Regions from separate parts of the Streptomyces sp. NBC_00012 genome, predicted to be linked through region 1. Evidence: predicted binding sites of a transcription regulator. Region 1 holds the regulator's gene; each other region holds the start of a gene.
The links. The regulator HrcA, encoded in region 1, represses chaperone genes, less so after heat shock. The targets are predictions, from matches to a motif close to TTNGCACTCNGNNNNNCNGAGTGCNAA.
Positions count from the first base shown of each region.

Region 2: groES (co-chaperone GroES) is a predicted target of HrcA. The motif match lies at 3,007-3,033, and genes of this name have one in related genera.
Region 3: groL (chaperonin GroEL) is a predicted target of HrcA. The motif match lies at 2,343-2,369, and genes of this name have one in related genera.

Region 1 covers NZ_CP108309.1:5,949,221-5,956,081, reverse strand. The annotation lists gene OHA19_RS27310 (hypothetical protein) at 1-461, opposite strand, end outside; gene OHA19_RS27305 (16S rRNA (uracil(1498)-N(3))-methyltransferase) at 546-1,292, opposite strand; gene OHA19_RS27300 (nitronate monooxygenase) at 1,289-2,362, opposite strand; gene dnaJ (molecular chaperone DnaJ) at 2,487-3,623, opposite strand; gene hrcA (heat-inducible transcriptional repressor HrcA) at 3,624-4,640, opposite strand; gene OHA19_RS27285 (MBL fold metallo-hydrolase) at 4,840-5,562, shown strand; gene OHA19_RS27280 (DUF3097 domain-containing protein) at 5,682-6,548, shown strand; gene hemW (radical SAM family heme chaperone HemW) at 6,585-6,861, opposite strand, start outside.
Region 2 covers NZ_CP108309.1:3,592,519-3,599,379, forward strand. The annotation lists gene OHA19_RS16250 (hydroxyacid dehydrogenase) at 1-650, shown strand, start outside; gene groL (chaperonin GroEL) at 824-2,449, opposite strand; gene groES (co-chaperone GroES) at 2,548-2,856, opposite strand; gene OHA19_RS16265 (DUF6234 family protein) at 3,143-3,616, shown strand; gene OHA19_RS16270 (polysaccharide deacetylase family protein) at 3,822-4,889, opposite strand; gene OHA19_RS16275 (THUMP-like domain-containing protein) at 4,972-6,225, shown strand; gene OHA19_RS16280 (hypothetical protein) at 6,263-6,628, opposite strand; gene OHA19_RS16285 (hypothetical protein) at 6,679-6,861, opposite strand, start outside.
Region 3 covers NZ_CP108309.1:3,958,927-3,965,787, reverse strand. The annotation lists gene thrC (threonine synthase) at 1-1,214, shown strand, start outside; gene OHA19_RS18130 (MoaD/ThiS family protein) at 1,245-1,523, shown strand; gene OHA19_RS18125 (cold-shock protein) at 1,945-2,151, shown strand; gene groL (chaperonin GroEL) at 2,531-4,153, shown strand; gene OHA19_RS18115 (hypothetical protein) at 4,279-4,791, opposite strand; gene OHA19_RS18110 (hypothetical protein) at 5,081-6,322, opposite strand; gene OHA19_RS18105 (hypothetical protein) at 6,473-6,861, opposite strand, start outside.

The DNA of each region.
Region 1 (6,861 bases):
GCCGGCAACGGATTCACCACGTCGGCCGTCGCGGCGGCGTCGCAGTTGCCGAGCACATCCGCCCGGAAGACGGCCTTCCCACCCGTCCTCGCGGTCAGGTCGCCCCGCACGCAGCGCCCGCCGAGCTCCTGGGTCACCTTTCCGGTGAGGGTGATGGGCTCGCCCTTCCCCGACTTGCCGGTGCAGTCGACCTCCGCGATCCGGCGCGCGGAGGCGGCCGGCGAGGCGGCCCCGATCCTCTCCCCGTCGACACCGGCGGTACAGCTCAGCCACCGCACGTCGACCCCGTTGCGTTCCAGTGCGCCGGTGCCGACCCGGTCGGTGGTCACGGCGATGGACGCGGAGTTCAGCCCGCCCTGGGGGTCACAGGCGGAAGCTCCCGCGACCGCCGCGACCACGAGTGCGGACGCGGCCAGAAAGCGCCGTTCTCTTCCCTGACCCCATGCCCTTGATGTCCCCATACGGGCAGCTTCCCACCGTTGCCCCACCGGGCGGTAGACGGCGTGCGGGCCCGGTGCGGATGGCGCCGGAGCGCGCGAGGGGGCTCACGACCAACGACCAGTACGCCCCAGCAGCAGTGCGGCAGCTGCCGTGCCCGCCGTGGAGGTGCGCAGCACGCTCGCGCCGAGCCGGCAGGTCCGGGCGCCCGCCGCGGCGAACGCCGCCAGCTCCTGCGGCGACACCCCGCCCTCGGGACCCACGACGAGCACGATCTCGCCCCGTACGGGGAGCTGGACGGTGGCCAGCGGTTCGCTGTCGTGCCCCCGGTCCTCGTGCAGGACGGCGGCGAAGTCCGCCGCGGCGACAAGGGCGGCCGCCTGCTTGGTCGTCATCGCGTCGGCCACCTCGGGGAAGCGCACCCGGCGGGACTGCTTGCCCGCCTCCCGAGCGGTGTTGCGCCATTTCGCGAGGGACTTCAGGCCGCGGTCGCCCTTCCACTGCGTGATGCAGCGCGACGCCTGCCAGGGCACGATCGCGTCGACGCCGGTCTCCGTCATCGTCTCCACGGCGACCTCGCCTCGGTCGCCCTTGGGCAGGGCCTGGACGACTGTGATGCGGGGAGCGGGCGGGGGCTCCTCCCGGATCCCGGTCAGATCGGTGAGGACGAGCCGGTCCTTGCCCTCGGCGGCCAGGACGACGCCTTCCGCCCAGTGGCCGCACCCGTCGGTGAGCACGACGTCCTCACCGGCGCGCAGCCGCTTCACCGACACGGCGTGCCGGCCCTCGGACCCCTCCAGGACGAACTGGGGCCCGCCGGGGACCTGTTCGACGACGAAGACCGGTGCGGTCACTGCGTACTCCCTGTGCTCACTGCCGTCCGTGCGGCGTCCAGCTCTTCGGCGAGCAGCCTGACCAGCCGGCCGGCCGGCAGCTCGCGTGCCATCCGGTGTCCCTGGCCCGCCCACAGCGCCATGCCCTGCGCGTCCCCGGCCTTCGCCGCCGCCTTGCGCAGCCCGGCGGTCAGATAGTGGACCTGCGGATAGGCGGCGGGGGCGTACGGTCCGTGCTCGCGCATGAACCGGTTGACCAGACCCCGGGCCGGGCGGCCGGAGAACACCCGGGTCAGGGCGGTCCGTACGAACAGCGGGTTGGTCAGCGCCTGCTTGTGCAGCGGGCTCGCCCCCGACTCGGGGCAGACGAGGAACGCCGTACCGAGCTGCGCCGCCTCCGCGCCCGCGGCGAGGACCGCGGCGATCTGGGAGCCGCGCATCAGCCCACCCGTGGCGACGATCGGTATCTGCACGGTCTCGCGGACCTGGGACACCAGTGAGAGCAGCCCGATCCCGGTGCCGTCGGTCTGCGGGTCGTCGCGGTGGGTGGACTGGTGGCCGCCCGCCTCGATGCCCTGGACACAGAGCGCGTCGGCGCCCGCCCACTGGGCGGTCTGGGCCTCCTCGGGCGTGGTGACCGTCACGACGGTGTACGTGCCGACGCCGGCGAACGCGTCCAGGGTGTCGCGGGTCGGGCAGCCGAAGGTGAACGAGACGGCCGGGACCGGGTCGTCCAGGAGGACGGCGAGTTTGGCGTCGTAGTTGTCGTCGCCGCCGGTGTCCGGGTCGCCGAGCGGGGTCTCGTACCAGGCGGCCTCGCCCGCGAGCTGGTGCCGGTACACCTCGACGGCGCTGGGGTCGGCGAGCGCCGGCTGCGGCATGAAGAGGTTGACGCCGAAGGGCTGCCCGGTCAGCCCGCGCAGCTGCTTGATCTCGTTGTACATGCCGTCCGCCGTCTTGTACCCGGCGGCGAGGAAACCGAGCCCGCCCGCTTCGGAGACGGCCGCGACGAGCTGTGGACAGGATGCGCCCCCCGCCATCGGGGCCTGCACGATCGGATACCGGCAGAGATCGGTCAACGCGGATGACATGACCGCATCGTGTCACGTCCGGCGCGGCGCGGGGCGCGCGGGACGGGGTCCGCTTTGTACTCAAACGCCGGACGGGCCCGCCGAGCGGGTCCGTCCGGCGTCCGGAAACGGTGTGCAGGACCGGTCAGCGGCCGTTGAAGGCGTCCTTCAGCCGGGAGAACAGCCCCTGCTGGCCGGGCTGGAACTGGCCGGTGGGCCGCTCCTCGCCACGCATCTTCGCCAGGTCGCGCAGCAGTCGCTCCTGCTCCGGGTCCATCTTCGTCGGGGTCATCACCTCGACGTGCACGATCAGGTCACCGCGCCCGCCGCCCCGCAGATGCGTGATGCCGCGGCCGTGCAGCGGCACCGACTGGCCGGACTGGGTGCCCGGCCGGATGTCGACCTCTTCCAGGCCGTCGAGCGTCTCCAGCGGCACCTTGGTGCCGAGCGCGCCCGCCGTCATGGGGATGGTGACCGTGCAGTGCAGGTCGTCGCCGCGGCGCTGGAACACCGCGTGCGACAGCTCGTGGATCTCCACGTACAGATCGCCGGCCGGGCCGCCGCCGGGGCCGACCTCGCCCTCGCCCGCGAGCTGGATGCGGGTGCCGTTGTCGACACCGGCGGGGATCTTCACGGTGAGCGTGCGCCGCGACCGGATGCGGCCGTCACCGGCGCACTCCGGGCAGGGGGTCGGCACGACTGTGCCGAAGCCCTGGCACTGCGGGCAGGGCCGCGAGGTCATGACCTGGCCGAGGAAGGACCGGGTGACCTGGGACACCTCGCCGCGGCCGCGGCACATGTCACAGGTCTGGGCGGAGGTGCCGGGTGCGGCACCCTCGCCACTGCAGGTCGTACAGACGACGGCCGTGTCGACCTGGATGTCCTTGGTGGTGCCGAACGCCGCCTCGGCGAGATCGATCTCCAGACGGATCATCGCGTCCTGGCCGCGCCGGGTGCGCGAACGGGGTCCGCGCTGCGACGACGTGCCGAAGAACGCGTCCATGATGTCGGAGAAGTTGCCGAAGCCACCTTGTCCGAATCCGCCCGCGCCACCGCCGCCGGAAGCGGACAGCGGGTCGCCGCCGAGGTCATAGACCTGCTTCTTCTGCGGGTCCGAAAGCACCTCGTAGGCGGCGTTGATCTCCTTGAACCGCTCTTGGGTCTTCGGATCGGGGTTCACATCCGGGTGCAGCTCGCGGGCGAGCCGCCGGAATGCCTTCTTGATCTCGTCCTGGGATGCGTCGCGGCGCACGCCGAGTACGGCGTAGTAGTCCGTGGCCACTTACGACTCCGCCAGGATCTGTCCGACGTAACGTGCCACTGCGCGTACCGCTCCCATCGTTCCGGGGTAGTCCATGCGGGTCGGTCCGACCACGCCGAGTTTGGCGACTGCCTCGTCGCCCGAACCGTAGCCGACCGCGACGACGGACGTGGAGTTGAGCCCCTCGTGGGCGTTCTCGTGCCCGATACGTACGGTCATGCCCGAGTCCTTGGCCTCGCCGAGCAGCTTCAGCAGCACGACCTGCTCCTCCAGTGCCTCCAGCACCGGCCGGATCATCACCGGGAAGTCGTGCCCGAAGCGGGTGAGGTTGGAGGTGCCGCCGATCATCAGCCGCTCCTCCGTCTCCTCGACGAGGGTTTCGAGCAGGGTGGAGAGCACGGTGGACACGGTCCCCCGGTCCTCGCTCTCGAAGGATTCCGGCAGGTCCTGCACCAGCTGCGGGACGTCCGCGAAGCGGCGTCCGACGACCCGGCTGTTGAGCCGGGCCCGCAGATCGGCGAGAGAGGTCTCGCCGAACGGGGCGGGGCAGTCGATCATGCGCTGTTCGACCCGGCCGGTGTCCGTGATGAGCACGAGCATCAGCCGGGCGGCTGCCAGCGACAGCAGTTCCACATGCCGCACCGTCGACCGGGTCAGCGAGGGGTACTGCACGATGGCGACCTGCCGGGTCAGCTGCGCGAGCAGCCGTACGGTGCGGCCCACGACGTCGTCGAGATCGACCGCGCCGTCGAGGAAATTGTGAATGGCGCGACGTTCCGGCGACGAGAGGGGCTTGACCCCCGCGAGCTTGTCGACGAAGAGCCGGTAGCCCTTGTCCGTCGGGATGCGTCCCGCACTGGTGTGGGGCTGGGCGATGAAGCCCTCGTCCTCCAGTACCGCCATGTCGTTGCGGACGGTCGCCGGGGAGACCCCCAGCTTGTGCCGCTCGGTGAGCGCCTTGGAGCCGACTGGCTCCTCCGTGCCGACATAGTCCTGGACGATGGCGCGAAGCACTTCGAGTCTGCGTTCGCCGAGCATCGCGCACACCTCCAGCTGTGTTTCCTCGTTGGTTCTCGGGTCGTTCTTGTTTCTCTGCCCAGGAATCCGCCTGGCACTCTGTCATCGCGAGTGCCAGCAACCCCCCGGCCAGTGTACGGCGGCCGAGTGGGGACCTAGCAAGGGCGACCGGCCACGCTACCGCGAGACCTCGCAGGTGGTTTGCCGATAGCGTCACGATATGGATGCCTCTTGGGAAGAGTTCGGCTGGGAACGACTCGGTCACGGAGTGGGCCGGCGGCGCCTTCCCGGGTGGGACGCGACGGTGGCGCTGGTGGCCGGGACGGACGGAGTGCTGCTCTACGACACCGGATCGACGCTCCTCGAGGGCGCCGAGGTGCGGGCCCAGGCGCAGGCTCTGCTCGGCCGGAGGGTGACGCATATCGCACTCAGCCATCCCCATTTCGACCACGTGCTGGGCACCGCCGCGTTCTCCGGCGCCCAGGTGTACGGGGCGGTCGGCATGACCGGGCTGCTGAAGAACGGGGCGGACGATCTGCACACCTCGGCCGTGCGCCACGGGGTCGGCGAGCACGACGCGGCGGAGGCCGTCGACGCGCTGGTCGCACCGCACCACGAGGTGTGCGGCGAGTGGACGCTCGATCTGGGCGGCGGACGCGAGGTGCTGCTGGCCGACGTGGGCCCCGCGCACAGCGGCCACGACCTGGTGGCGGTCGTCCCCGGCTCCCCCGCGATCGTGCTCTGCGGCGACCTGGTCGAGGAGTCCGGCGTACCGCAGGCGGGCCGGGACGCGTTCCCCGCCCGCTGGCCGGCCGCGCTGGACCGGCTGCTGGCACTGGGCGGCGAGGACGCGGTGTACGTACCGGGGCACGGGGCGGTGGTGGACGCGGCGTTCGTACACGATCAGCGCGAACAACTGGCCGTGCGCTTCGGCGTGTCGTGACCCGCAGGACCTGCCCGGCGGATCCTGGCCGGGGTCACGACGCCTGGTGCGGCACCGGACGCCGCGCCCTGTCCGACCCTGATCCGCCGGACAGGCCCTGGTCGTCCTATCGTCGTCCGATGCGCAGCTACCAGCCGGACCTGACCCCGCCGTGGAAGAGGTCCGCCCCCGTTCCCGAGGTCCCCGCCGAAGCCGATCTGGTCGTGGAGGAGGTCTCCACCGGATTCTGCGGCGCGGTGATCCGCTGCGAGAAGACGGCCCAGGGGCCGACGGTGACCCTGGAGGACCGCTTCGGCAAGCACCGGGTGTTCCCGATGGAGCCGCGCGGCTTCCTGCTGGAGGGCCGGGTGGTCACCCTCGTACGTCCCTCGGCCGCCGCTCCGGTGCGGCCCGCACGGACGGCCTCGGGTTCGGTCGCGGTGCCCGGGGCGCGCGCCCGGGTCGCGCGGGCGGGCCGGATCTACGTGGAGGGCCGGCACGACGCGGAGCTGGTCGAGCGGGTCTGGGGCGACGACCTGCGGATCGAGGGCGTGGTCGTCGAATATCTGGAGGGCATCGACGACCTCCCCGCCATCGTGCGCGAGTTCTCCCCCGGCCCGGACGCCAGGCTGGGCGTCCTGGTCGACCACCTGGTCCCCGGCTCCAAGGAGTCCCGGATCGCCGACCGGGTCACGGACGAGAACGTGCTGGTGGTCGGCCACCCCTACATCGACGTGTGGGAGGCGGTGAAACCGTCGTCCGTGGGCATCACGGCCTGGCCGGTGGTACCGCGCGGCCAGGACTGGAAGACGGGCGTGTGCCGGGCCCTGGGCTGGCCGGAGAACACCGGCGCGGCCTGGCAGCACATCCTGTCCAAGGTCCACTCGTACCGCGACCTGGAACCGGCCCTGCTGGGCTCGGTGGAGCACCTGATCGACTTCGTGACGGCGCCCGAGCAGCCCGCCGCCAGCCACTCCGGCGGACTCTCAAGCCCCTCCGGCGATTGAGGAACGGGGGTTCGGGGGCGAAGCCCCCGCCCACCCTCAGTCCACCAGATCCCGCACCACCGCATCCGCCAGCAACCGCCCCCGCAGGGTGAGCACCGCCCGCCCCCGCTCGTACGGCGCCGCCTCCAGGAGCCCGTCCGCCAGAGCGCGGCGGGACGCGGCCAGCCCGGCCGGGGCCAGGATGCCGAGCGGGCAGCCGTCCACGAGCCGGAGCTCCAGCAGGATCCGCTCCACCCGCCGGTCCTCCTCGGAGAGGATCTCGCGCCCGGCCCCCGGCGACCGCCCCTCGGCCAGCGCCTGCGCGTACGCGCCC
Region 2 (6,861 bases), 2.4 Mb from region 1:
CGATCCTGTTCGCCGGCAAGCGGGTGCTGCACTCCGCGGAGCGCTACCGCGCTCTGCGCGCCGACCACGACTGGCTCGCGGAGCTCGACGGGACCGGCAACTACCGCCGCACCGTCGGCATCGTCGGCGCCTCCCGGATCGGCCGGCGCGTGATCGAGCTGCTGCGCCCCTTCGACCTGGACGTGCTGCTGTACGACCCGTACGTGGACGGCGCGGAGGCGGCACGGCTCGGCGTACGGCTCACCTCGCTCGACGAGCTGTGCGCGAGCAGCTACGTCGTCTCGGTGCACGCGCCCCAGCTCCCGGAGACCCACCATCTGATCGGTGCGGCGCAGCTGGCCGCCATGGCGGCCGGGACGACGCTGATCAACACGGCGCGGGGATCGCTGATCGACGAGGACGCGCTGCTGCCCGAGCTGACGGCCGGACGGCTCCAGGCGGTGCTGGATGTGACGGACCCCGAACTCCCGCCCGCCGGCTCACCGTTGTACACGCTGCCGAACGTGCTGCTCACCCCGCACATCGCGGGTTCGCTGGGCGACGAGCTGCACCGGATGGCGGACCAGGCACTGGACGAGCTGGAGCGGTTCGCGGCCGGCCTGCCCTTCGCGGACCCGGTGCACTCCGGGAGCCTGAGCCACTCGGCCTGACCGGTCCGCCGGGCCGACCGGCCCGGCCCCCCGGGCCCCTACCGCGCTCGTCCGCCTCGGCACCACGTCCTCCGGACGCCCGAAGGCCCCCTGTCCCACCGCTCGGCGGTGGGACAGGGGGCCTTCTTCGGCTGTCTGCCTGCTGCGGGCTGCGAGCCCTCAGTGGCTACGCGTCAGTGCGAGTGACCGTGGCCGCCGTGGCCGGCCTCGGCCTCTTCCTCGGCCGGCTTCTCGACGACCAGGGTCTCGGTCGTGAGCAGCAGCGACGCGATGGACGCGGCGTTCTCCAGCGCGGAGCGGGTGACCTTGACCGGGTCGATGACGCCGGCCTTCACCAGGTCGCCGTACTCGCCGGTCGCGGCGTTGAAGCCCTGGCCCTTGTCGAGCTCGGAGACCTTCGAGGTGATGACGTAGCCCTCGAGGCCGGCGTTCTCGGCGATCCAGCGCAGCGGCTCGACCGCGGCGCGGCGCACGACCGCGACACCGGTGGCCTCGTCGCCGGTCTTGTCGAGGTTGCCCTCCAGGACCTTGACGGCGTGGACCAGAGCGGAGCCACCACCGGAGACGATGCCCTCCTCGACCGCGGCGCGGGTCGCGGAGATGGCGTCCTCCAGACGGTGCTTCTTCTCCTTGAGCTCCACCTCGGTGGCGGCACCGACGCGGATCACGCACACGCCGCCGGCCAGCTTCGCGAGGCGCTCCTGGAGCTTCTCGCGGTCCCAGTCGGAGTCGGTGGCGTCGATCTCGGCCTTGATCTGGTTGACCCGGCCCTTGACGTCGCCGGGCTCGCCGCCGCCGTCCACGATCGTGGTGTCGTCCTTGGAGACGGTGACGCGGCGGGCGGTGCCCAGCACGTCCAGACCGGCCTGGTCGAGCTTGAGGCCGACCTCCTCGGCGATGACGGTCGCACCGGTGAGGGTGGCGATGTCGCCGAGCATGGCCTTGCGGCGGTCACCGAAGCCCGGGGCCTTCACCGCGACGGCGTTGAAGGTGCCACGGATCTTGTTGACGACGAGGGTCGACAGCGCCTCGCCCTCGACGTCCTCGGCGATGATCAGCAGCGGCTTGGAGCCACCGGCCTGGATGACCTTCTCCAGCAGCGGGAGCAGCTCCTGGATCGAGCCGATCTTGCCCTGGTGGATCAGGATGTACGGGTCGTCGAGGACGGCCTCCATACGCTCCTGGTCGGTCACCATGTACGGGGACAGGTAGCCCTTGTCGAAGGCCATGCCCTCGGTGAAGTCGAGGTCCAGACCGAAGGTGTTGGACTCCTCGACGGTGATGACACCGTCCTTGCCGACCTTGTCCATCGCGTCCGCGATGAGCTCGCCGACCTGCGGGTCCTGCGCGGAGAGCGCGGCCACGGCGGCGATGTCGGTCTTGTCGTCGATCGGGCGGGCGGTCGCGAGGAGCTCCTCGGACACGGCCTTGACCGCGGCGTCGATGCCCTTCTTCAGGGCGGCCGGGGAGGCACCGGCGGCGACGTTGCGCAGACCCTCGCGGACGAGCGCCTGGGCCAGCACGGTGGCGGTGGTCGTACCGTCACCCGCGACGTCGTTGGTCTTGGTCGCCACCTCCTTCACCAGCTGGGCACCGAGGTTCTCGTACGGGTCGTCGAGCTCGACCTCGCGCGCGATGGTGACACCGTCGTTGGTGATGGTGGGAGCGCCGAACTTCTTGTCGATGACGACGTTGCGGCCCTTGGGGCCGATCGTCACCTTGACCGTGTCGGCAAGCTTGTTGACGCCGCGCTCAAGGGCGCGACGGGCGTCCTCGTCGAACTTCAGGATCTTCGCCATGGGAGCTGAGCTTTCCTCTCGAACGAACTGCGCCCCCGACCACCCGGCTGGTTATTCGCGGGGGCCAGGGGCGCAGAACAGAAGCAAACGTGGGTGAATTACTTCTCGACGATCGCGAGCACGTCGCGGGCCGAGAGGACGAGGTACTCCTCGCCGTTGTACTTCACCTCGGTGCCGCCGTACTTGCTGTACAGCACGACGTCGCCGGTCTTGACGTCGAGCGGAAGGCGCTCGCCGTTCTCGAAGCGGCCCGGGCCCACGGCCAGGACGACGCCCTCCTGGGGCTTCTCCTTGGCGGTGTCCGGAATGACCAGGCCAGAGGCCGTGGTCTGCTCGGCGTCGAGCGGCTGGACCACAATGCGGTCCTCGAGCGGCTTGATCGCAACCTTGGTGCTGGCGGTCGACACGATCCGGTCTCCCCCTTCGGAGATCTCACGGGGTAACAGTCTTGGGTGGCGACCAGGTCGATCCGTCGTCGCGGGTGCCGGACCTGCCAGTCGCGCAGTACTGCTGGCACTCTCCAGTGGTGAGTGCCAGCACCGAGACTATGACCGGGATTAGCACTCGGTCAAGCGGAGTGCCAATTCAGGCGATCGTGGCGCGACACCGTCCGGACAACAGTCCGGACAACAGTCCGGACAACATGGAGGCAACGTACGGACGGACCGGACCGTTCCGTACGACCGTGTGGAGATGACCCGCCTTTCCCCGTACCGGCAGCCAGACCCCGCGTCCGGGCGGCGCCCGTACGGATCGCGCGCCGTGAACGGCTGCCTCGATGTGGTCCTGGGGCTGCTGCTGGTTCTCCTGGAAGGGCTGATCTGTGCGGTCGCCGCGTTCCAGCAAGCCTTCTCGCGGCGGGACCCCGACGGCCGGGAAACGACGGAGCCGCCGCCGATGGACTGGACTCCCGCCCTCGTCCTCGCCGGGATCACCGCGGTGATCTGCCTGGTCGCCGTCGTACTGATCCGCGACAGGTGGCCGTGGGCGGGCGCGGTCCAGTTGCTGGCGGCGCTGGCGCTGTGCGTGATCACGTTGCAGGCCGGCTACGAGGACTACCGCCGCTCGCACCCGGCGCCCGCACCCCCCGCGTACGACCCCGGCCGGAACGGCCACCAGTGCCTCAGCGGCGGTGACGACCGCGAGTGCCTGGACTCCGGCGGCTGACGGCAGGAGACCACGACCATCGACCCCGGCTCGCCGTGATCACCGTGCGCGGGCGGGCCCGCCGCGGGCGTCCGCGGCGGGTGGTTCACCTTCTGGACGGCCTTGCGGCCCAGCCGCTCGATCGGGTCCACCGACTGCGCGCAGCCGGTGGCGGCGAGGAGCGCACCGGCCACCAGCAGTCCGGCCAGCAGCCGGTGCGCCCTTCTCATACGTAGTCCTCCAGCCGGGCCACGGCGTATCCCCTGTCCGTGACGGTCTTCATGACCGCCCGGACCAGGTCGGCCATGCTGCCGTCCCATTCGTCGCGGCCCCGGAAGTGGGTGAGGATGATGTCGCCCGGGTGCAGGTCCTCGTCCTCCTCGCGCCACTCCATGTGGTCCGGGAACGCCTCGGCGTTCCAGAGGGGCACGGCCTTGATCCCGCAGGACTGCGCGATGCGCAGCGTGTCCCCGTTGTAGTTGCCGTACGGCGGGCGGAAGAGAGTGGGCCGTTTGCCGAACTTCTTCTCGATGATCTCCTGCGAGTGGCAGATCTCGCGTTCCTGCTCGTCGTACGAGAGTCCGGGCAGATAGGGGTGGTTGAGCGTGTGGTTGTTGATGGTGACGCCCAGCCGCTGGGCCTCGCCGAAGTACCCGTAGTTGTCGCTCACCTCGTAGTCGCTGAGGAACGCGCTGTACGGGATGTCCAGCTCGTCCATCATCTGCAGCAGCTCGGGGTCCTTCTCGGAACCGTCGTCCATCGTCAGGAAGACGACCCGGTCCTTGGTCGGGACGGTGGTGAAGACCGGCGGCAGCGAGTCGTCGCCGCCCTTCACCTCGAATCCCTCGCGGGTGGTGATGCGCGGCTTCACGGCGGGCGGCCGCGGCGCGATCAGCGGCGTCCTGTCCAGCCCCCATTTCTTGGCCAGCGCCGCCCGCACGGCCGGGGCGAGCTTCGCGTTCTCATGGGCCCCGTCGGGTGCACCGCCCCGGCCGGTCCGCCGTCCGGGGCCGCCCGGGTGTCCGGCGGCGGGGTTCGGACCGGGGGTCACGCCGGGGTTCGGTTCCGGGTTCGCACCCGGGTTCCCGGCCAGGGGTCGGTCCCGGTACTCGGTGTCGCTCACCTGCCCGCCGGACCCGGAGGCGCAGCCGGAGCCGACCGCGGCGACCAGGAGAGCGGCCAGGACGACGCAGGCGGGCCGGTGCGGGCCGGAGCCCCGGTCGTGCCCGGACCGGGACACGTCCACCCTGCACCATTTCGTGATGTTTTTTTCGTTTTGTCGTACAAGCTGCATGGCGCCGCATACTGCCAGCACGGAGGGGGCCTCCCCGCCCGACACCGCCGCCGGGCCCGCCGGTCTACCCGGCTGGCTCACAATGGGGCGGGTGAACGCTCTCGCCCCGAACGACCCGTCCGACGCCGACGACCGGTCCGACGCCCCCGACCCCATCGCCGCCTTCCTCGCCCTGCGCACCCCCGAGGGCACCGCGCTCCTGGACGGGCTGCGGTCGTACGACCCCTCCCGGGAACTCGCCACCGCCACCCGGCTGCGCCGCTCCCACCCGGCCCCCCTGGTCTCGGCGGCGCTGGGACAGGCGCGGCTGCGGCAGCGGGCGGAGGCGAAGTTCGGCGCCGAGGACGCGTACCGGATGTTCTTCACGCCCAACGGCGTCGAGCAGGCGACCCGTACGTCGGTGGCCACCCATCGCGCGCGGCGGTTCGCCGCGGGCGGGGTGCGCAGCGTCGCCGATCTCTGCTGCGGGATCGGTGGCGACGCGATCGCGCTCGCGCGGGCGGGCATCCGCGTGCTCGCCGTCGACCGCGACCCGCTGACCGCCGAGGTGGCCCGCGCCAACGCCGCCGCGCTGGGCCTGGACGGTCTGATCGAGGTGCGGTGCGCCGATGTCACCGGCATCGACACCTCGCCGTACGACGCGGTCTTCGTCGACCCGGCCCGGCGCGGCGGCAGGGGACGGATCTTCGACCCCGAGGCGTACTCACCGCCGCTCTCCTGGGCGACCGGCGCCGCGCTCGCGGCCCCCCGGGCCGCCCTGAAGATCGCCCCGGGCATCCCGCACGAGGCGATCCCGGCGCAGGCGGAGGCCGAGTGGATCTCGGACGGCGGCGACGTGAAGGAGGCGGTGCTCTGGTTCGGCGAGGGCTTCGCGGCCGGTTCGTACCGCGCCACCGTGCTCCCGGCCGGGGCCACCCTGTGGTCCGCGGCCCCTCCGCCCGCCCCGCCGGTCGGCCCGGTGGGCCGCTATCTGTACGAGCCGGACGGCGCCGTCATCCGCGCCCATCTGGTCGCCGACCTCGTGAGGCGGTGCGACGGCCGGCTGGTCGACGAGACGATCGCGTACATCACGGGCGACGAGCCGTACGAGTCCCCGTACACCTCCGGGTACGAGATCACCGACCGGCTCCCCTTCAACATGAAGAAGCTGAAGGCGCTGCTGCGGGAGCGGAAGGTGGGCGTGCTGACCGTCAAGAAGCGCGGCTCGGCGGTCGAACCGGAGGAGCTGCGACGCAGGATGAAGCTCCAGGGCCCCAACTCCGCGACGGTCTTCCTGACCCGGGTGGCCGGGGCACCGACGATGCTGATCGGCCACCCGCTGCCCCACCCGGCCTGACCACCCCGCCTGACCGCCCGGCCTGACCGGGCGGCCGTCAGGCGAGGTCGGTCAGGTCCTCGGCGTACACCTGCGAGAGCGGCTGAGGACCCACGTACTGCTGGCAGTTGCACTGTCCGGACTCGAAGCGGACCGGCTTCTTGGACTCGTCCCAGGCCGTCGGCACCTCGACCCGCTCATGGCACTTGCCCTGCTTGTCGTGCTTGGCGAGATGGTGCGTGCAGCCGCAGACCGGCTCCGGCGGCCTGTTCGCCGCTTCGAGGGCCAGCCGCTCCTGCTGGGACGCCTCCAGCAGTTCGAGCTTGCGGTCGTGCCGATTGCGCAGCGCCGTACGGACGTTGTCGACGGCCCATCCGAAGCCGCCCGTCCAGAAGATGATGAGCACCCACCAGTACCACTCCATGTCGCCCTCCCCCGGCGTGACCCATGTGTCCCGTCAGGATAGGTCCGCGATCAGCGGTGGGCGCCGCCCCCGACGGATATCAGCGGCTCCGGGGCGGGCACCCCGGCCAGTACCCGCAGCACCCAGCGACGGTGGGCGAACGCCTTGACGAGGCCGATGAGTCCGATGATCCAGCCGGTCAGCCCGAGCCCCATGACCAGGACGGCCAGGCCGTAGGCACCGCCGTTCAGCAC
Region 3 (6,861 bases), 2.0 Mb from region 1:
GCGAGCGTTTCGAACTCGGTCCCATTTTCGCCTGCGCGTCCTGTTTCGGGCCGCTCGAAGTCGCGTACGACCTGCCGAGCGGCTCCCCCGAAGAGCTGAAGAAGCGCATCGAGGCCGGTCCGGCCAACATCTGGCGCTACGCGCCGCTGCTGCCGGTCCCCGCCGATGTCGCCGAGAAGCCGAACCTGAACCCCGGTTGGACCAAGCTCGTCCAGGCCGACAACCTCGCCCGTGAGCTCGGCGTCGAGCAGGGCAGGCTCTTCGTCAAGGACGACTCCGGCAACCCCACGCACTCCTTCAAGGACCGCGTCGTCGCCCAGGCCATCGAGGCCGCCCGCGCCTTCGGCTTCACCACCCTCTCCTGCTCCTCCACCGGCAATCTCGCCGGTGCCGTCGGCGCCGCCGCCGCCCGGGCCGGCTTCCGCTCCTGCGTGTTCATCCCGCACGACCTGGAGCAGGGCAAGGTCGTCATGGCCGCGGTGTACGGCGGTGAGCTGGTCGGCATCGAGGGCAACTACGACGACGTCAACCGCTTCTGCTCCGAGCTCATCGGCGACCCGCTCGGCGAGGGCTGGGGCTTCGTCAACGTCAACCTGCGTCCTTACTACGGCGAGGGCTCCAAGACCCTGGCGTACGAGATCTGCGAGCAGCTCGGCTGGCAGCTCCCGGACCAGCTGGTCATCCCGATCGCGTCCGGCTCGCAGTTCACCAAGATCGACAAGGGTCTCCAGGAGCTGATCAAGCTCGGCCTGGTCGAGGACAAGCCGTACAAGCTCTTCGGCGCCCAGGCCGAGGGCTGCTCGCCGGTCTCGGTCGCGTACAAGGGCGGCCACGACGTCGTCCGGCCGCAGAAGCCGAACACGATCGCCAAGTCCCTCGCCATCGGCAACCCGGCCGACGGCCCGTACGTCCTGGACATCGCCCGCCGCACCGGCGGCGCCGTGGAGGACGTGAACGACGAGCAGGTCGTCGACGCGATCAAGCTGCTGGCGCGCACCGAGGGCATCTTCGCGGAGACGGCGGGCGGTGTGACGGTCGGCGTGACGAAGAAGCTCATCGAGGCCGGGCTGATCGACCCGTCGCTGACCACCGTCGTACTCAATACGGGTGACGGCCTCAAGACCCTTGACGCGGTGGCCGAAACCTCTCAGGCGACCGCGACGATCCGTCCCAGCCTGGACGCGTTCCGCGCCGCCGGCCTCGCCACCAGCTGACCACCCGAGACTTCAGGAAGGGCACCCACCATGAGCGTCAAGGTCCGTATCCCCACCATCCTCCGTACCTACACGGGCGGCCAGGCCGAGGTCCCGGCCGAGGGCTCGACCCTCTCCCAGGTCATCGAGTCCCTGGAGCAGAACCACCCGGGCATCGCCGCCCGCGTCCTGGACGACCAGGGCAAGCTGCGCCGCTTCGTGAACGTGTACGTCAACGACGACGACGTGCGCTTCGAGGGCGGCCTGGAGGCGGCCACGCCGGACGGCGCCGGCATCTCGATCATCCCGGCCGTGGCCGGCGGCTGCTGACGCCCCGTCCGATCCCTTCGCGTAATCGAATTGCCCCCTCCGCTTCATTCGCGGAGGGGGCAATTCTGCATGGTTGAGCGCGGTAGAGTGTGGGAAGTCCCCCCAGCTGCCCGCGCCGCCCGCATATGAGAATGCGCCCGGACGCGACAAGATGCAGCCAAAGTGTGCGTGGTGCTTGCGGCATAAGTCGCCTTTGCCTGGCCCGACTTGCCCAGGAATCTCATGAATTCCGCATATTCGGGCGTTCGGCGCGGCCGAGAATTCTCGTCCGATTGACCTGTTGCAGAGGGCAGTTGGGCAGATACATTCAGCCGCGGTCGACGCGTTCCGGCGCACACACCCTCTCCTGTCGGAGGGTGAGTTCTGACCCGGGTCCGCGAAGTGCGGTCCTGCGCAAGGGCCAGTAATAGGGGAGTTAGGCATGGCTCAGGGCACCGTCAAGTGGTTCAACGCGGAGAAGGGGTACGGCTTCATCGCGGTCGACGGTGGTGCGGATGTTTTCGTCCACTACAGCGCGATCCAGATGGACGGGTACCGCACCCTCGAAGAGGGTCAGCGAGTTGAATTCGAGATCTCGCAGGGCCAGAAGGGGCCGCAGGCAGACATGGTCAAGCTCGCCGTCGGCTGAGTTCGGCGCGGTCGGCCAACGACACCACTCGCGCGCTGAGGGCCCGTACCCCGGAGGTACGGGCCCTCAGTGCGTCCTGGCATGCCGCCGGGCGTTGTCCGCGTCGCCCGGCATGCCGCCGGGCGTTGTCCACAGCCCTCCGCGACCCTCGTCCACAGCCCTCCGCGGTTGTCCACATCCGGAGGGGGACGCTTGCACTCCCGGGGGTCGAGTGCTAATCATTGGCGTTAGCACTCTCCAGGTGAGAGTGACAGAACTTGGACCGGGCCGGTGAGGCCCGCAGGTCGGTGGGGCAAGGAACCACCGGTCACGCAGGCCGTCCGTCGCGGGCGCCACTCGGTCCGGAGAAATCCACCCCTGTCCGGGAGGACCACTTCACATGGCCAAGATCATCGCGTTCGACGAGGAGGCCCGGCGCGGTCTCGAGCGCGGCATGAACCAGCTCGCCGACGCCGTCAAGGTCACCCTTGGCCCCAAGGGTCGCAACGTCGTCCTTGAGAAGAAGTGGGGCGCCCCCACGATCACCAACGATGGTGTTTCCATCGCCAAGGAGATCGAGCTGGAGGACCCGTACGAGAAGATCGGTGCGGAGCTGGTCAAGGAGGTCGCCAAGAAGACGGACGACGTCGCCGGCGACGGTACGACCACCGCCACCGTTCTCGCCCAGGCTCTCGTCCGCGAGGGCCTGCGCAACGTCGCCGCGGGTGCCAACCCGATGGCCCTCAAGCGGGGTATCGAGAAGGCCGTCGAGGCCGTCTCCGCCGCCCTCCTGGAGCAGGCCAAGGACGTGGAGACCAAGGAGCAGATCGCTTCGACGGCCTCCATCTCCGCCGCCGACACCCAGATCGGCGAGCTCATCGCCGAGGCCATGGACAAGGTCGGCAAGGAAGGCGTCATCACCGTCGAGGAGTCCCAGACCTTCGGTCTGGAGCTGGAGCTCACCGAGGGTATGCGCTTCGACAAGGGCTACATCTCGGCGTACTTCGCCACCGACATGGAGCGCATGGAGTCGTCCCTGGACGACCCGTACATCCTGATCGTCAACTCGAAGATCAGCAACGTGAAGGACCTCCTTCCGCTGCTGGAGAAGGTCATGCAGTCCGGCAAGCCGCTGCTGATCATCGCCGAGGACGTCGAGGGCGAGGCCCTGTCGACCCTGGTCGTCAACAAGATCCGTGGCACCTTCAAGTCCGTCGCCGTCAAGGCCCCGGGCTTCGGTGACCGCCGCAAGGCCATGCTCGGCGACATCGCCATCCTCACCGGTGGCACCGTCATCTCCGAGGAGGTCGGCCTCAAGCTGGAGAACGCCGGTCTCGACCTGCTCGGCCGTGCCCGCAAGGTCGTCATCACCAAGGACGAGACGACCATCGTCGACGGCGCCGGTGACAGCGACCAGGTCCAGGGCCGGGTCAACCAGATCCGCGCCGAGATCGAGAACTCCGACTCGGACTACGACCGCGAGAAGCTCCAGGAGCGCCTCGCGAAGCTGGCCGGCGGCGTGGCCGTCATCAAGGCCGGTGCCGCGACCGAGGTCGAGCTCAAGGAGCGCAAGCACCGCATCGAGGACGCGGTGCGCAACGCCAAGGCCGCCGTCGAGGAGGGCATCGTCGCCGGTGGTGGCGTGGCTCTGCTCCAGGCCTCGGCCGTCTTCGAGAAGCTGGAGCTCTCGGGTGACGAGGCGACCGGCGCCAACGCCGTCAAGCTGGCGCTGGAGGCCCCGCTCAAGCAGATCGCCGTCAACGGTGGTCTCGAGGGCGGCGTCGTCGTCGAGAAGGTGCGCAACCTGGCCGTCGGCCACGGTCTGAACGCCGCGACCGGCGAGTACGTCGACATGATCGCCGAGGGCATCCTCGACCCGGCGAAGGTCACGCGCTCCGCCCTGCAGAACGCCGCGTCCATCGCCGCGCTCTTCCTCACCACCGAGGCCGTCATCGCCGACAAGCCGGAGAAGGCCGCCGCGGCCGCTCCGGGCGGCATGCCGGGCGGTGACATGGACTTCTGATCCTGACGGATCGGTAGTTCCTGTACAGCTTTACGGTGTCGGCCCCCTGGACCAGCTGGTCCAGGGGGCCGACGCTTTCGGTGCCGATGCTCGGGGCCGCCGCCCACCGTTTTGGGGCTGCCGCCTTACTGGGCGAACACCATCTCCGGGAAGCGTTCCGAGGGCCCGTCCAGCAGATGGTCGTCGTGCCCGCGCAGCCACCGGCCGAAGAACGACGCGACGTACTCCCGGTTCGCGGCCAGGGCGCGGTGCGGCGGCACCGTCCCGACCGCCCTGGCGAGCCCTCCCTCCGGCACCGCGCCCTGTCGGGCCAGCCGGGGCAGCAGCACTGCGGCGTCCGTGTACGAGGCGTGCCGCGACCCGGTCAGCGTCACATCGGCCTTCCAGCCGCGGGTGTTCGCCCAGAACGCGGCCCAGGACGGCTGCTGCCGGTAGTCGCCCGAGCTCTCGCTCCCGCTCCCCATCAGCAGCAACGGCCGGTCGAGCCCGTCCAGGGCCACGCCGCTCAGGTGGGTGCCGTCCGGCTCCCGCCCACCGACGTAGTCCATCTCGCCGTCCATGTTGATGCCTGCCAGGAAGCGCCGGTCGTCGTGCATCGTCTGTGCGGCGGTGAACCCGCCCGCGGACTGGCCGAACACGCCGACCCGGCGCAGATCGAGCGCACCGCCGTGGTCAGGAGCGCCGAGGCCGCCAGCCCGGCGACGAGGACCTGACGGCGGTCGAGGCTGCGGCGGCTGCGGTCGCGACTCGGATCGTGCGGGGCAACGGTCATCACGTCGGGCTCCCTGGAGGTCTGCGATGGACGCACCCACGATGCCCGCCGGAGCATCGTGAGCGCGTGATACCGCAGTGCCCATTCCGTCATGGCGTCCTGGCTCCCCGGTATGAGACGGGGTGTCGCGTCGGACGCCGCGCCGCCGCCCCGCCTTACGGCAGGCGGTCGAGCAGCCAGGTGCAGAGTTCCTCCGTCACGAGGGTGTGCCCCTCGTTCCGGGAAGCGAGCTTGAACTCGTCCAGCCCGCCGGTGCCCTCCGGGAGCGAGGAGATGTCCTTGTACAGCTCGTCGTCCGTGTCCGGGTCGGCGACATCGACCGCGCTGACGGACGGTACGAAGCAGTGCGACCGGATACGTACATCGGTCTTGAAGCCGAGGAACGGGTTCAGGGCATTGAAGGCGTCCGCGAGGATGCCGAAGCCCTCCAATGAGCCGCCGGGCGCGCCGTCGATCGACGGGAGCCCCTTCGTACGGACCTCGTTGGTCTTCAGTGTCAGCACCCGCAGCTTCGCGACGAGCTCGTCGAGCCCAGGTGCCTGGGTGTAGAGCTTGGTCCCCGCAACCGTCAGGCCCTTGCCCTCCAGGGCCAGTTCGCCCGCCCGCACATCGGTGCCGGTCCCGTCGGCCGTCCCGTTGGCGACACCGATCAGCCGGGGCCCGCGCGGCCATTCGCCGACCGCCTGCATCTCCGCCAGGAACGCGCCGCGCTCGTCGCTCTGGTCAGGAGTGCTGTCCCACTTCTCGATGTGCCGCCACAGCAGCTGGCGGGCGGCCGGGCTGTTGATCTGGTCGGAGAAGCGGCTGTCGAGGTCCTTGATGTAGTGCGCGAACGCCTGGAGCGCGATCGGGATCCAGGCGCCCCGGTGCGGGCTGTCGTACGAGAAGTACAGCGAGGTCTGGTGGTCGATGCCCTGGCTCTCCATCTTGGCCAGCGCGTGCCGGGTGACGAGCCCGCCCATGCTGAACCCGCCGACCGCCAGCGGTGTGTCGCCCAGCCGCTCCGCGATGGCCCGCGCGATCGCGGCCTGCGCGGTATGGGAGTTGTCCAGAATCGACGCACTGCGCTCGTGATAGCCGAGCAGGACGACATCGTGGCCACGGCGGCGCAGCTCGCTGATGAGCGCGTAGTCACCGAACTCCATGATCTGCCAGGAGAATTCCAGCTCGCTCGGCCCCGTGCTGAAGCCGTCGGAGAAGATCACCGGCCGGACGAGACCGGGGTTCCCCTCGCCGTTGTAGACCCAGGCGGTACCGCCCGGCAGCTCCCACACATCGCTGGGCGGCAACGGAAGGGAGCTGGGCCTCTCGGCGTCCAGGCGGGGGCCGGGGGCCAGTGCGATGGGGGGCCGGTCGTGGAGCCCGGAGACGATCTGCTCATGGGTGGGTTCGGACATGGTTCGTTCCCCTTTGGGCCGGTTGATTACGATCCGCGCCAAGAGGAGCACGGAACGTAGCCATCGGCCGGCGAAGGCGATTCAAACCACTCCCAGGTGGGAGCCGCTTTCGGACACCTGGCGTGGGCCCGGCCCCACAGGGCAATGTGTCTAGCGACTACCCGGCCTGACGGATCGTCGCGCGAGCCCGGCCCGTACGTCGTTCATCCGGTTTCGTACGCCGTCCGCCGGTACGGCCCCGCTGGGCCCGGCGGGTGCGGCGGCCGGTTCGCCCCGGCAGGGCCTGCACCGACCGCCGATCAGGGCCTCCGCGCTGCCCGGTGAGCGGCACTCGCTGCATTCGAGGGTGCGCAACACCGTTCGCTGTTGCGGCGGAGCGACTCGTTCGGGCGGCATCTTGTCGGCGAGCCGCCTGCGGACCAGGGCCGCCGCGTGGTGGACGGGCGAGGGCAGCCCGTCGGTGAGGGCGTGCAGCAGCTCCGCCTCGGTGGCCCCGCGCTCGAACCACTCGCCGACCTGTGGCTCCAGTGCCGCGCAGT